4 regions of the Erwinia sp. HDF1-3R genome follow, and region 1 is predicted to be linked to each of the others. Evidence: predicted binding sites of a transcription regulator. Region 1 holds the regulator's gene; each other region holds the start of a gene.
The links. The regulator CRP, encoded in region 1, controls carbon source genes, mostly activating them, when cyclic AMP is high. The targets are predictions, from matches to a motif close to ATGTGANNNNNNTCACAT.
Positions count from the first base shown of each region.

Region 2: ompW (outer membrane protein OmpW) is a predicted target of CRP. The motif match lies at 1,535-1,552, and genes of this name have one in related genera.
Region 3: AAGR22_RS15600 (YfcZ/YiiS family protein) is a predicted target of CRP. The motif match lies at 1,224-1,241, and genes of this name have one in related genera.
Region 4: serA (phosphoglycerate dehydrogenase) is a predicted target of CRP. The motif match lies at 1,570-1,587, and genes of this name have one in related genera.

Region 1 covers NZ_CP155071.1:4,417,220-4,420,432, reverse strand. The annotation lists gene AAGR22_RS20160 (YccS/YhfK family putative transporter) at 1-1,440, opposite strand, end outside; gene crp (cAMP-activated global transcriptional regulator CRP) at 1,499-2,131, opposite strand; gene AAGR22_RS20150 (OsmC family protein) at 2,440-2,844, shown strand; gene AAGR22_RS20145 (phosphoribulokinase) at 2,924-3,213, opposite strand, start outside.
Region 2 covers NZ_CP155071.1:2,603,585-2,606,797, forward strand. The annotation lists gene trpA (tryptophan synthase subunit alpha) at 1-245, shown strand, start outside; gene AAGR22_RS11860 (BON domain-containing protein) at 407-721, shown strand; gene ompW (outer membrane protein OmpW) at 778-1,410, opposite strand; gene AAGR22_RS11870 (YkgJ family cysteine cluster protein) at 1,665-2,084, shown strand; gene AAGR22_RS11875 (YciC family protein) at 2,107-2,844, shown strand; gene AAGR22_RS11880 (septation protein A) at 2,921-3,213, shown strand, end outside.
Region 3 covers NZ_CP155071.1:3,440,214-3,443,426, forward strand. The annotation lists gene fadI (acetyl-CoA C-acyltransferase FadI) at 1-635, opposite strand, end outside; gene AAGR22_RS15600 (YfcZ/YiiS family protein) at 800-1,096, opposite strand; gene fadL (long-chain fatty acid transporter FadL) at 1,467-2,750, shown strand; gene mlaA (phospholipid-binding lipoprotein MlaA) at 2,940-3,213, opposite strand, start outside.
Region 4 covers NZ_CP155071.1:4,029,504-4,032,716, forward strand. The annotation lists gene serA (phosphoglycerate dehydrogenase) at 120-1,355, opposite strand; gene rpiA (ribose-5-phosphate isomerase RpiA) at 1,660-2,316, opposite strand; gene AAGR22_RS18250 (LysR family transcriptional regulator ArgP) at 2,509-3,213, shown strand, end outside.

The DNA.
Region 1 (3,213 bases):
AGCGCCGTTCAGCGAGAGCAACTGTAGCGAGTACACGGCGGTGACGGTAAAACCAATCATCGCCCAGCCATAGAACTTGCGGATAACCAGGTAGCTGACCAGCGTGATAACCAGCATTATCGACAGCACCATCGCCTCAGGCGCGTGGAGGCGCAGGGCGACGGCGGCGATAATCAACCCGGCCAGCGTACCGAGTGCACGGTGCTGGATGCGTACGCGGGTGGCGCTGTAGCCATTCTGGCTGACAAACATCACCGTCATCAGGATCCAGTAGGGCTTGGGCAGGTCGAAAAACATCGCCAGGGTACTGGCGAAGGTGAGCATCACGGCAAAGCGGGCGGCGGTGCGCAGGGCGGCAGACTTCAGCGACAGATAGCTTTTGCAGGCGGCCAGCAGCGGCAGGCGGCGCTGGCGATCGGCCATCAGGTCGCGCTGATATAAAGGGCGCTGCGTGCGCAGGACGCGCGCAATACGGCTGAAGTGGTAGTAGCAGAACTGTCCCACCGGATTATCCCGGCTTCGACGGGCGATTTTTTCAAGTGCGCCGAGCGGCTTGTCCATCACAAAGCGCTCCGGCAGCCGGTGGTAGAGAATATCATCGGCCAGCTCCCGCAGTCGAGCGGCGATGGTTTGCGCGTTCCAGCGAATGACCGCTTCAGCATGGCTTTTTTCGACCAGCTTCTGCACCTCTTCAGGCTGATGCAGGCTGACGGAGATATGCTCCTGCAAATCCAGTGCGACCTGAAACGCGCGGATGAGACGTTTATGATGGCTGTCGCGGTTGGCGGCCAGCATATGCATCTGCTGATAGCAGATGCCGATCAGATCGACGGCTTTTTGCTGGCGGGCCAGCAGCGGCGGCAGGGCTTTTTCAGGATCGGTCAGACGGGTGAGCAGGGTATATTTGGCTTCACAATAGTCGGCCAGCTCGCGGTATAGCAGGCTGAGGGTTTCGCGCATCGGCTGCTCTTTCCACAGCCAGAACCAGAACCAGTTGAACACCCCGTACCAGATCGTCCCCAGCACGTAGAGCAGGGGCGGCTCCCATATCGGCATGCGACCGGCCAGACTCAGGGTGAAGATGGCGGCGATAAGCGATCCGGGCAGCAGCCTGGCATGCAGTGGGCTGATTTCACCCGTGACGCCCAGCAGCATTGCCATAGCAAACAGAATCGCAGGCAGGGGAACGCTGTGCTCACCCAGGTACTGGATCAGAAAGCTACTAAAGGCAAACAGGCTTCCGCCCACGATAAGGCGTTTGAAAAAGCGCTTATGCGGCGTATCCAGACCGGCGTTATTGCAGCATGCGGGTACCAGGGAGAACAGCAGTCCCTTTTGCAGATCGCCCAACAGCCATCCAATCGCTACTGGTAAACAGAGCACCAGCGTCTGACGCAGGGCATAGTTAACCTCAGGATGATAAATCAGTCTGCGCCACATCGCTCCATACCAATAAAAAAGGCGCAACGGGAGGTTGCGCCGGGGGGATCAGAGCCGGTTAGCGCGTGCCATAAACTACGATAGTTTTACCGTGTGCGGAGATCAGATTCTGATCTTCCAGCATTTTGAGTATGCGGCCCACGGTTTCGCGCGAGCAGCCCACAATCTGACCAATTTCCTGGCGGGTGATTTTGATCTGCATCCCATCCGGGTGAGTCATTGCATCCGGCTGCTTAGCCAGATTCAGTAGCGTCTGCGCGATGCGACCCGTCACATCGAGGAAAGCTAAATTCCCCACTTTCTCAGACGTCACCTGCAGGCGACGAGCCATCTGCGAAGAGAGTCGCATCAGAATATCAGGGTTAACCTGAATAAGCTGACGGAATTTCTTATAGGATATTTCAGCCACTTCACAGGCGGTTTTCGCCCTGACCCATGCGCTACGCTCCTGACCCTCTTCAAACAGGCCAAGTTCACCGATAAAGTCGCCCTGGTTGAGGTAAGAGAGGATCATCTCTTTGCCTTCCTCATCCTTAATGAGCACCGCTACTGAACCTTTCACGATGTAGTAAAGCGTTTCCGCTTTCTCACCCTGGTGAATTAGCGTGCTTTTGGATGGATACTTATGAATATGGCAATGTGACAGGAACCATTCAAGAGTCGGGTCTGTTTGCGGTTTGCCGAGAACCATTCGCGATTATCCTCTGTTGTCATCATGCCTAAACACAGGGGCAGAGTTCCCTGTCAGGCGTTGAAATAGTGACGCGTTTCCCCTCAGGGAAATTATCCCGAACCCTGTCGCAGGCCTGGGTCGTTATGTTGTGCCGTTTCGTCATGCTTGTAGAGTACGAACGAAATTATTACAGCTTTGTTTGTAGCACAGCTTGGAACGAGTGTCTTGTGTTGTCTCGCTTCAGCATAGTGTGAAAATTGTCGCATTGCCGTTTTTGTTGCCGAAGCGTAATCTGGCGTTAACTGAATGACTTAGAGGGATTTGTTATGCAAGCACGTGTTAAATGGGTAGAAGGGCTCACCTTTTTGGGAGAATCCTCATCTGGACACCAGATTTTAATGGACGGCAATGCGGGCGATAAGGCACCCAGCCCAATGGAAATGGTGCTGATGGCGGCCGGCGGGTGTAGCGCCATCGACGTGGTGTCAATCCTGCAAAAGGGGCGCCATGACGTGGCTGACTGCGAGGTCAAACTGACTTCCGAACGCCGGGAAGAAGCACCCCGTCTGTTCACCCATATCAACCTGCACTTTATTGTCAGCGGTAAGGGCCTGGAGGAGAAAGCCGTTTCCCGCGCCGTCGACCTGTCGGCAGAAAAGTATTGCTCCGTTGCCCTGATGCTGGGCAAAGGCGTTGAAATCACCCACAGCTTTGAAGCGATCGAAATTTAACATTCCATTAGCCCCAGCCTGTGGGGCTAATGCGCAGTGGCCCAGACTGTTTTTTTCTCTGTGCTTAACGCACGGTGTCTCAGACTATCTTTTTCCCCTCAATCAGACGCCTGACCAGCGGCCCCATTATCAGCTCCATCGCCAGCCCCATTTTGCCGCCCGGCACCACCAGCGTATTGATCTGAGAGATAAACGCGCCCTGCAGCATCGACAGGAGATAGGGGAAATCAATATCCTCCAGCGCCTGGAAGTGGATAACCACAAAGCTTTCATCAAGCGATGGGATACCGCGTGCCGCAAACGGATTGGAGGTATCCACCGTAGGTACGCGCTGAAAGTTGATGTGGGTGCGCGAAAACTGCGGGGTAA
Region 2 (3,213 bases), 1.8 Mb from region 1:
CGCGCGCCGCGCTGCCGCTGGGCCACCTGGTGGATAAGCTTCGTGAGTATCATGCCGCGCCGCCGCTACAGGGCTTTGGCATCTCTGAACCCTCTCAGGTGAAAGAGGCGCTGGCGGCAGGCGCAGCCGGTGCCATTTCGGGTTCCGCTATTGTAAAAATTATTGAAAAAAATCACGCCAATCCCCCGGTGATGCTGGCCGAGCTGACGTCGTTTGTCAGTAGCCTGAAAGCCGCAACGCGCTAATATTGCGATTAACGCCCTGCCTGACCCGGTAAGGCGTTATTTCAACACTATTTTAAGCGCCCATATTTGATAATTTCCATTTCGTGGCTAACACTAGATAGGCTACAGAGCGTTTCTGTAAATACGGCTTATGCCAATCAAAGATGACAGGGAGATCGATAATGAAGTTGTTTAAAATGCTGACGGGTATGGTTGTTGCAGCAGTAGTGGCTATTACAGTCAGCGCATGCGCGCCAACCCCGACTAAAGAAGGCACCGGTGGTTATCTTGATGACACGGTAGTAACGACCAAAGTTAAAACCGAACTGCTGAAGGATGACTCACTGAAGTCTACGGAAATTAACGTTGAAACCTTTAAAGGTCGCGTTCAGCTGAGCGGCTTTGTCTCCACCCCGCAGATGGCTAACCGTGCGGTGCAAATCACCCGTACCGTGAAAGGCGTAACTGCGGTAACCAACAATATGCAGATTAAATAAATCGGCTTTGCACGATTACAGAGGCGCACTGAGTGCGCCTTTTTTTTCGCCTGAAATCAGAAGCGATAACCTGCGCCGAAGAAGAAGACGAATGGATTGATATGGGTGTCAATGCTCTGACGGTCGCTGCCCGCATCAAACCGGACTTTGGTATCAATATCCATATACCAGAGCGAGGCGTTCAGCATCCAGTTCGGCGTCAGCTGGTAATCCAGCCCCACCTGTCCGGCGATGCCCCAGGTGTTTTTCACGCTCAGATTACTCAGTCCTGCATCGCGACCGGTCTGGTTGAAATCAGTGTCGTAGAACATGGTGTAGTTAATACCGATGCCGGCGTAAGGCTGCCATTTGCTGGTATTACCCATAAAATACCACTGCGCCATCAGGGTTGGCGGCAGCTGGTGTACGGTAGCCAGCGTGCCGGTGGCTGCCAGACCCACCTTGTGGCGGAATGGCGTGGCCCCCAGCAGCTCGATACCGATATTGTCGGTGGCCATATAGGTAAACGTCAGGCCAAGCTGGGTGTTGTTGCTGACGTCAAACTCGCCCAACCCCAGCACGTTGTCCGATCCGCCCGTGGGGCGCACGGTCGCAGAGCCTGCCCGTATAAAGAAATCGCCTGCCTGATGTGCGGACGCCACCGCGGGCAGCAGCGTTACCAGAGCCAGGGCCAGTGCTTTCAGTTTCATCATCACTCCTTTGCAATTTCAAAAGCGCGCAATACACGCCGTCATTTTTATTGGCGACATATTTACATTGATTAACGGGAAAGATCATCCTAATCAATTCTTTTAAACTCCTTAAAAAACAACGATTTGATTTAGATCAATTTACACCCCTCACAAGTGCAATAAATAGCCCTTGCGGGAACATATCCGGCGGCTTATGTTGCTTATCTCCTTCCATGTGATTTTGGTTCGACGCCTGAGGGCGGGGTAATCGAATGAGCGATAACATTAACCCCTGCATTAACTGTGGCGCCTGCTGCGCCCATTTTCGCGTCTCTTTTTACTGGGCAGAAGCCGACGACGGCGGCGGCACCGTCCCTGCTGACCTGACCGAGCCGTTGAATCTGTTCCTGCGCAATATGCGCGGCACCAACGCGGCGACCCCTCGCTGCGTGGCGCTGGAGGGCGAACCTGGCGGCTGTGTCTCCTGCGGAATTTATCAGCAGCGACCCACCCCCTGCCGCGAGTTTGCCCGTTCCGGCGAGGATGGCGTGGCGAATGAGGCCTGTGACCGGGCAAGGGCACGCTATGGATTGCCGCCGCTGTTTTATCCGGTAACACCTTCTTTAAATGAAAGTTATGTAAGTCAGGGTGCCAGGTTCGCCCCAGACCATGTACAATCCCCGGATCGTTAATGCAGGCTTGAAAGGAGAGTACATGTCAATCACGGCTGGCTCGTTATACCGTGACACGGGGAATTTTTTACGTCATCAGCTGGTTACCATCGTGCTGATGTCGCTGCTAACCTCATTTATCACCGTTCTGATCGGCCACGCGCTGACGCCCGGGGCCGACCAACTCTCCATGCTGACCGACGGCAGCCGTGGCTCGGGCATGAGCCTGCTGGAAATGGTTCAGAATATGTCGCCCGATCAGCAGCGTATTCTGCTTCGCGCTTCAGCAGCCGGTACTTTTGCTTCGCTGGTGGGAAATACCCTGCTGCTCGGCGGCATGCTCAGCCTGATCCCGATGGTGTCAGCCGGTCAGCGCGTCAGCGCACTACGTGCTATCGGTACCTCGGCACCCTCGCTGCCGCGCCTGCTGCTGCTGGTGTTTATTATGACCCTGGTGGTGCAGCTCGGCTTTATGGTGCTGGTCGTGCCGGGTGTATTGCTGGCCGTGGTTCTTGCGCTGGCTCCCATCGTACTGAGCACGGAGAAAGTGGGTATTTTTGCCTCGATGCGACTCAGCGTGCGCCTGGTATGGGGACATCTTAAGCTGGTTGCACCGGCGGTGGCACTCTGGCTGCTGGCCAAAATCGTTGTGCTGCTGCTGGCATCCTCGCTGACCGTTCTGCCCGCCAACGTCGCCTCGGTCGTGCTCAATGCCCTGAGTAATCTGATTTCGGCGATAATGATTATCTATCTCTATCGTCTCTATATGCTGTTACGTTAGTCATAACCGGGTGCTCTGCCACAGGGCACCCGCGAGATTATGATTGTTCGCCTGAGTCTGTTATCCGGAAACCCTTATGAAGCAGCTACTTGATTTCCTCCCTCTCGTTGTCTTTTTCATTTTCTATAAGCTGTATGACATCTTCGTCGCCTCAGGTGCGCTGATTGCAGCAACGGCGCTGGCGCTGGTCGCCAGCTGGGTGCTCTATCGCAAGCTTGAAAAAATGACCATCATCACCTTTGTGCTGGTCGCCGTTTTTGGCACCCTGACGCTGGTTTTTCACAATGATGAGTTCATCAAATGGAAAGTGACGGTGATTTACACCCTGTTTGCCGTTGCGCTGGTGTTCAGTCAGTTCTGGATGAAACA
Region 3 (3,213 bases), 980 kb from region 1:
CGCTGATGTGAGCGATGCGCCAGCGCATCCTGCTGCTCGCGGGTAATCGCATGGCTTTTTGCCATCTGTTCGGCGGTATCGCCCATCCGCAGTCCGGTAGAGTATTCCGCTACGGCGGGTGGAACGGGCAGCAAATCGCGCGGCCGGAGCTGGCTGATTAGCTTCATTTTTTGCGAAAAGTGCCTGGCCTTGCTGAGGTCTACCAGCACCCTGCCCAGCTTTTTGCTCACGCCGATGGGCAGGACCGAAGAGGAATCGGCTCCGCCCGCAATACCCGCCTGAATATGCCCAACCATCAGGCTTTCCGCGACGCTGGCTACCGCCTGAAAGCTGGTCGCACAGGCGCGGCTGACGCTCCAGGCGTCGGTATGGACGCTCATCCCGGTGCCGAGGACGATTTCCCGCGCAATGTTGGGTGCCTCCGGCATCTGCACCACCTGACCAAAAACCAGCAGCTCAATTACCTCGGGAGGAAAGTCGCTGCGAGCGAGCAGTTCGCTAATCAGCATCTGGCCCAGCGCCACGGCGGGAATGCCGTGAAGCGCGGTGGCCTGCCGGGCAAAGGGAGTGCGTAATCCGTGAGTAATGGCGATGCGATCGCCGCTGCGCGTTAGCAAAGGTAGCGCTTTGCTCATTCTTATCACCTGTTAAAGGGTCGCGGGCATCATTGCCAAAGAGGTCAGACCTCTAATGTTAACAAGGATTTTACAAGGTGCACGGAGGGAGGGATAAAAATGAGAGGAAACACACGCTTTGTGCCCCGGTGAGCAGGCGACAGCCGCTCACCGGCACGAAGAACTTAACGCAGGCCGAGCTGGAAGATCATGGTTTCAGCCTGGCAGCTAAAGGTAAAGTCTGCGTCCAGGCGCACGCCCTCTGGCGCTTCGCTATAGCGGCTGGTGATAACACAGGGTTCGGATTCAATGCTGCGGGCTTTTTCCGTCAGCTGGGCCAGCATAGCAGCGGCCTGCTGTTGATCGTTATACAGCTGACTCCAGCTTGCCGTGCAGTCGGTGTTATCCATGATAGTGCCAACGTCAACACAACAGCAGGCCGCGGTTTCATTGGCGCTGCATTTATTAATGGAATGCGTCATAGGATCTCCAGTTATCTGCCTCAGGGCAGCGCGTTATTAATTGTCTGCGCCGAGTTTACGCCTCTCTTTCAGGCTTGTCTGACGCCAGCCTGAATTAACGGCGTTTAGTGATGAAAATCACAGTTAAATTTGATCTACCGCAAACTGACGCGGCCTGAAACGTTATCCGGCGGTATTTGTAATAGAGATCTCTTTTTTATGATCATTTCTGCAATATTTATAAAACAATATTGCTACTTAGACACAGGTCGGACCTATACTGTGGAACTGGTCTGATTTGTGAGCCGTATATCAGCCCCTACAATTCGCGATCCCCTGTTACGTTATGTAACAGAGCTTAATAAAAAATCCCGATAATGAGGTTGTGGTCATGAACCATAAATCCCTGTTTAATAAGTCTTCTCTTGCGGTGGCAGTCGCAATTATCTCGTCAAATGTTTCAGCAGCCGGCTTTCAGCTTAACGAGTTTTCCGCTATTGGTCTGGGACGCGCCTATTCTGGTGAAGGCGCAATGGGGGATACCGCCGCCTCTGCCAGCCGTAACCCCGCCACAATGGCGCTGATGGATCGGCCCATGTTTTCCGTCGGTGCGGTATTTATTGACCCTGATGTCTCGGTTGACGGTAATAGCCCCACGGGCCGCAGCCTGAATGCCAATAATATTGCCCCCACCCAGTGGGTGCCGAATATTCATTATGTTCAGCCGCTCAACGATAGCTGGTGGCTCGGCGCCTCCGCCACCTCCAATTATGGTCTGGCAACGGAATATAATAGCGATTACACGGCAGGCCCTTACGCCGGTAAAACCGATTTACAGACCGTTAATCTTAATTTAAGCACGGCTTATCGTCTGAATGAACATTTCAGCTTCGGCGTGGGCTTCGATGCCGTTTATGCCCGTGCCAAAATTGAGCGCTATGCGGGTGAAACCGGTTCAGCGCTTGGACTCCCTGCGGATACGCAGATCGCCCGCTTAAAAGGGGATGAGTGGGGCTATGGCTGGAACGCAGGCATTCTTTATGAAGTGGATAAGGATAACCGCTTTGGCTTTACCTATCGTTCTGAAGTGAAAGTCGATTTTGATGGCGACTACAAGAGCAGCGTGCCGGGCTATCTCAATCCCATTAACCAGGCGCTGAATCTCGGCCTGCCTTACGGCACCAACGGCAATACCATTCCCGGCTCGCTGAGCCTGGATTTGCCGGAAATGTGGGAAGTCTCCGGCTATCATAAAGTCGCCCCACAATGGGCCGTCCACTACAGTCTGGCTTATACCAGCTGGAGCCAGTTCCAGCAGTTGAAAGCGACCGGCAACGGCGGCCAAACGCTGTTCTATAAAGATGAAGGTTTCAAAGATGCTTACCGTATCGCGCTGGGCACCTCCTACTTCTACGACGAGAACTGGACGTTCCGCACCGGTATTGCCTTTGATGACAGCCCGGTTCCTGCCGATAAGCGTTCAATCTCCATTCCCGATCAGGATCGCCTGTGGCTGAGCGCGGGTGCCTCCTACGCCTTCACGCAGGATGCCTCTGTCGACGTTGGCGTCTCCTATATGCATGGCCAGCACGTCACGGTTGAAGAAGGGCCTTACACCTTCAACTCTACCGGCAAAGCCTGGCTGTACGGCGCAAACTTTAACTACAAGTTCTGATTTAACCTTTCAACAGACGAAGTCAGTCGGGGGGAGAACGCGCTTCTCCCCTGCTCCCTGTGCTCAACGTGCGTCAATTTAAAGTGGGACCTTCACCGATGCGCGGTTCAGGCAATCCGTCAATACGGGCGCGACAAGGAACGGTCGGGGAGTTTCCCCTGCCGTTCCACTGCCGCTGTGCGGGAGGGTTTAGTTAGCGTCGATATCGTTGAGATCGCCCTGAATCGCCGAGGCGTTCGGATTTTCCTGCGGGATCAGCTTACCGTCGCTGGCCAGGAAATCGTGGCGCTGGAAATATGCTGCGCGCACGAAGGCGTAAGGATCGTTAGAGTTGCGCAGGATCGCATCGGAGTCCAGCAGCTGAGCTCGGGTTTCTACCCCTTCCAGCGCCCACTTCCCTGCTGACAACCACCAGGTCAGCCAGCTAAGCGGTGCGTAGAGATCATCCACCAGTCCACCGGCG
Region 4 (3,213 bases), 390 kb from region 1:
AAGGATACTGCGCTCAGGGAGCGGCGGGCAAGGATGCCCGCCCGAAGACGGCATCCCGGCCTGGAAACTTGGTTAAATGCACCGCACTGCCGTATTAAGGCGGGCGAACAAGTCAATTATCAGTAAAGCAGACGGGCACGGATAGTGCCTGGAATCGCCTTCATTAGCTGAAGGGCAGTATTCGCAACGTCATGTGATGCGTCGATATCAATCACCACATAGCCCATCTGCGGTGTGGTTTGCAGATACTGTGCGGCAATGTTGATGCCCTGCCCGGCAAAAATGTTGTTAAGTGCCGTTAAGATACCCGGGCGATTCTCGTGAATATGCAGTAAACGACTCTGCTCACCGTGCATCGGCAGCGAGACTTCCGGGAAGTTAACCGCTGAGAGCGTTGAGCCGTTGTCAGAGTATTTCGCCAGCTTGCCCGCGACTTCGACGCCGATATTTTCCTGCGCTTCCTGCGTTGAACCACCAATATGCGGCGTCAGGATCACATTATCAAATTCGCAAAGCGGTGAATTGAATGGATCGCTGTTGGTCGCAGGTTCTTCCGGGAAAACGTCAATCGCCGCACCGGCCAGATGTTTGTCGGCCAGCACCTTACACAGCGCAGGAATATCTACCACCGTCCCGCGAGAGGCATTGATCAGCAGCGAGCCCGGCTTCATCATCGCCAGCTCCTCTGGCCCCATCATATTCTGCGTCGACGCCGTTTCCGGTACGTGCAGGCTGACCACGTCGCTCATATTCAGCAGCTCGGACAGGTAGCGCACCTGCGTGGCATTACCCAACGGCAGCTTGTTCTCAATGTCGTAGAAATAGACGTGCATCCCCAGGCTTTCCGCCAGCACACCCAGCTGCATGCCAATATGACCGTAGCCAATGATACCCAGCTTCTTGCCGCGCGCCTCATAGGACCCCGCCGCCAGCTTATTCCATACGCCCCGGTGGGCTTTGGCATTGGCCATCGGTACGCCACGAAGCATCAACAGCAGTTCACCGATTACCAGTTCAGCAACGGATCGGGTATTGGAGAAAGGCGCGTTAAAAACCGGGATCCCGCGCTTCGCGGCTGCATTAAGGTCAACCTGATTGGTTCCGATGCAGAAACAGCCCACCGCTACCAGCTTTTCAGCCGCTGCGAAGATCTCTTCGCTAAGATGCGTGCGTGAGCGGATACCGATAAAGTGCGCATCACGAACGGAGGCTTTCAGCGACTCACTGTCCAGCGCGCCTTTATGAAATTCGATGTTGGTATAGCCTGACGCGCGCAGATTATCGATCGCGCTCTGGTGTACGCCTTCCACCAGCAGGAACTTAATCTTATCTTTCTCCAGTGATACTTTTGACATTTCCCGACCCTATTTATCAGACTTCAGAAGGAGCTGACCTCGCAATATTTTTCAGATATAAGGCAGCCTTCTGTCAAAGTATCAAAATCTACGCCTGCGGCAATACAAACGATTGCCCGGCAGACAGCATGGCAGCGACGCATCAGGGGGCAAACTGGCAGATAATCACGGTGTAAATCCTCTCGCCAGTGCGATCGGCCGATCTGCGGGGTTTATGTGACATAAGTCACTATATTTTCAGGCCTGAAAGAAAAGATGTTTTTTAACTAAAATTATCCCGCGCCCTGAGGCGCAGGTCAGATCCTCACTGAAGGACTTTAACGCCCTCTGGCGTACCGATTAAGGCAATATCGGCACCGCGCGCCGCAAACAGCCCGACAGTGACCACGCCAGGCAGTGCATTTATCGCCTTTTCCAGCGCGACGGCATCCATAATCTGAAGATTATGCACGTCGAGAATATCGTTACCGTTATCAGTCAGGACATGCTGACGGTATTCCGGCAGCCCACCCAGCTTGACCAGTTCACGCGCCACATAGCTACGCGCCATCGGGATGACCTCAACCGGCAGTGGAAAATGACCCAATACGTCCACCTGTTTGGAACTGTCAGCGATGCAGATGAATTTTTCGGCCACGGCGGCAATAATTTTTTCACGCGTAAGCGCAGCACCGCCGCCTTTGATCATCTGAAGGGAGGCATTAATTTCATCAGCGCCGTCGACATAAACCGACAGGGAGTCAACCTCGTTCAGATCGAAAACCGGTATTCCCAGCGCCTTTAATAACGCGGTAGAGGCATCGGAGCTGGATACGGCTCCTTCAATCTGGTGCCTGACAGACCCCAGCGCATCGATAAAATGAGCGGCGGTAGACCCCGTACCTACGCCAACAATCGTTCCCGGCTGTACGTATTTCAGTGCGGCCCAGCCGACCGCCTTTTTCAGTTCATCCTGCGTCATAATATGTTTAGAATCCGTACTGATACTGTGTGCGCGTAGTATAAAACAACCCTTGCAGAAAACAGCGCATTTGTTGTCAGTCTGGAAGACAGCCCACAAACAAGCGGAGGGTTAAGCACGTTATTGCGCAGGGAAAGCGAGAAAAAATGTGGCATAGTGCTGATTCCTCACCTGAAAGAGATCAAACGAACAATGAAACGCCCGGATTATCGTACGCTTCAGGCGCTGGATGCAGTCATTCGCGAGCGCGGTTTTGAGCGTGCAGCACAGAAACTTTGTATTACCCAGTCCGCCGTTTCCCAGCGTATCAAGCAGCTGGAAAACATGTTTGGTCAGCCGCTGCTGGTACGTACCGTGCCGCCGCGACCCACAGAACAGGGACAGAAGCTGCTGGCGCTGCTTCATCAGGTTGAGCTGCTGGAAGAGGAGTGGCTGGGTGATGAAAACGGCGGTACCACCCCGCTTCTGCTGTCGCTGGCGGTCAACGCCGACAGTCTTGCAACCTGGCTTTTACCTGCGTTAAAAACGGTATTAACCGACTCTCCGGTTCGCCTGAATCTACAGGTGGAAGATGAGAGCCGCACTCAGGAAAGGCTGCGTCGTGGTGAGGTGGTTGGCGCGGTCAGTATTCAGCCGCAGCCCCTGCCCAGCTGCCTGATTGACCAGCTTGGCGCGCTCGATTATCTGTTCGTGGGTTCTAAAGACTTCGCTGCCCGTTATTTCCCTAACGGCGTGACGCGATCGGCCCTGCTGAAAGCCCCAGCCGTGGCGTTTGATCATCTGGACGATATGCATCAGGCTTTTTTACAGCAAAACTTTGATCTGTCACCCGGTAGCGTCCCCTGCCACATCGTGAACTCTTCAGAGGCCTTTGTTCAGCTTGCCCGTCAGGGAACC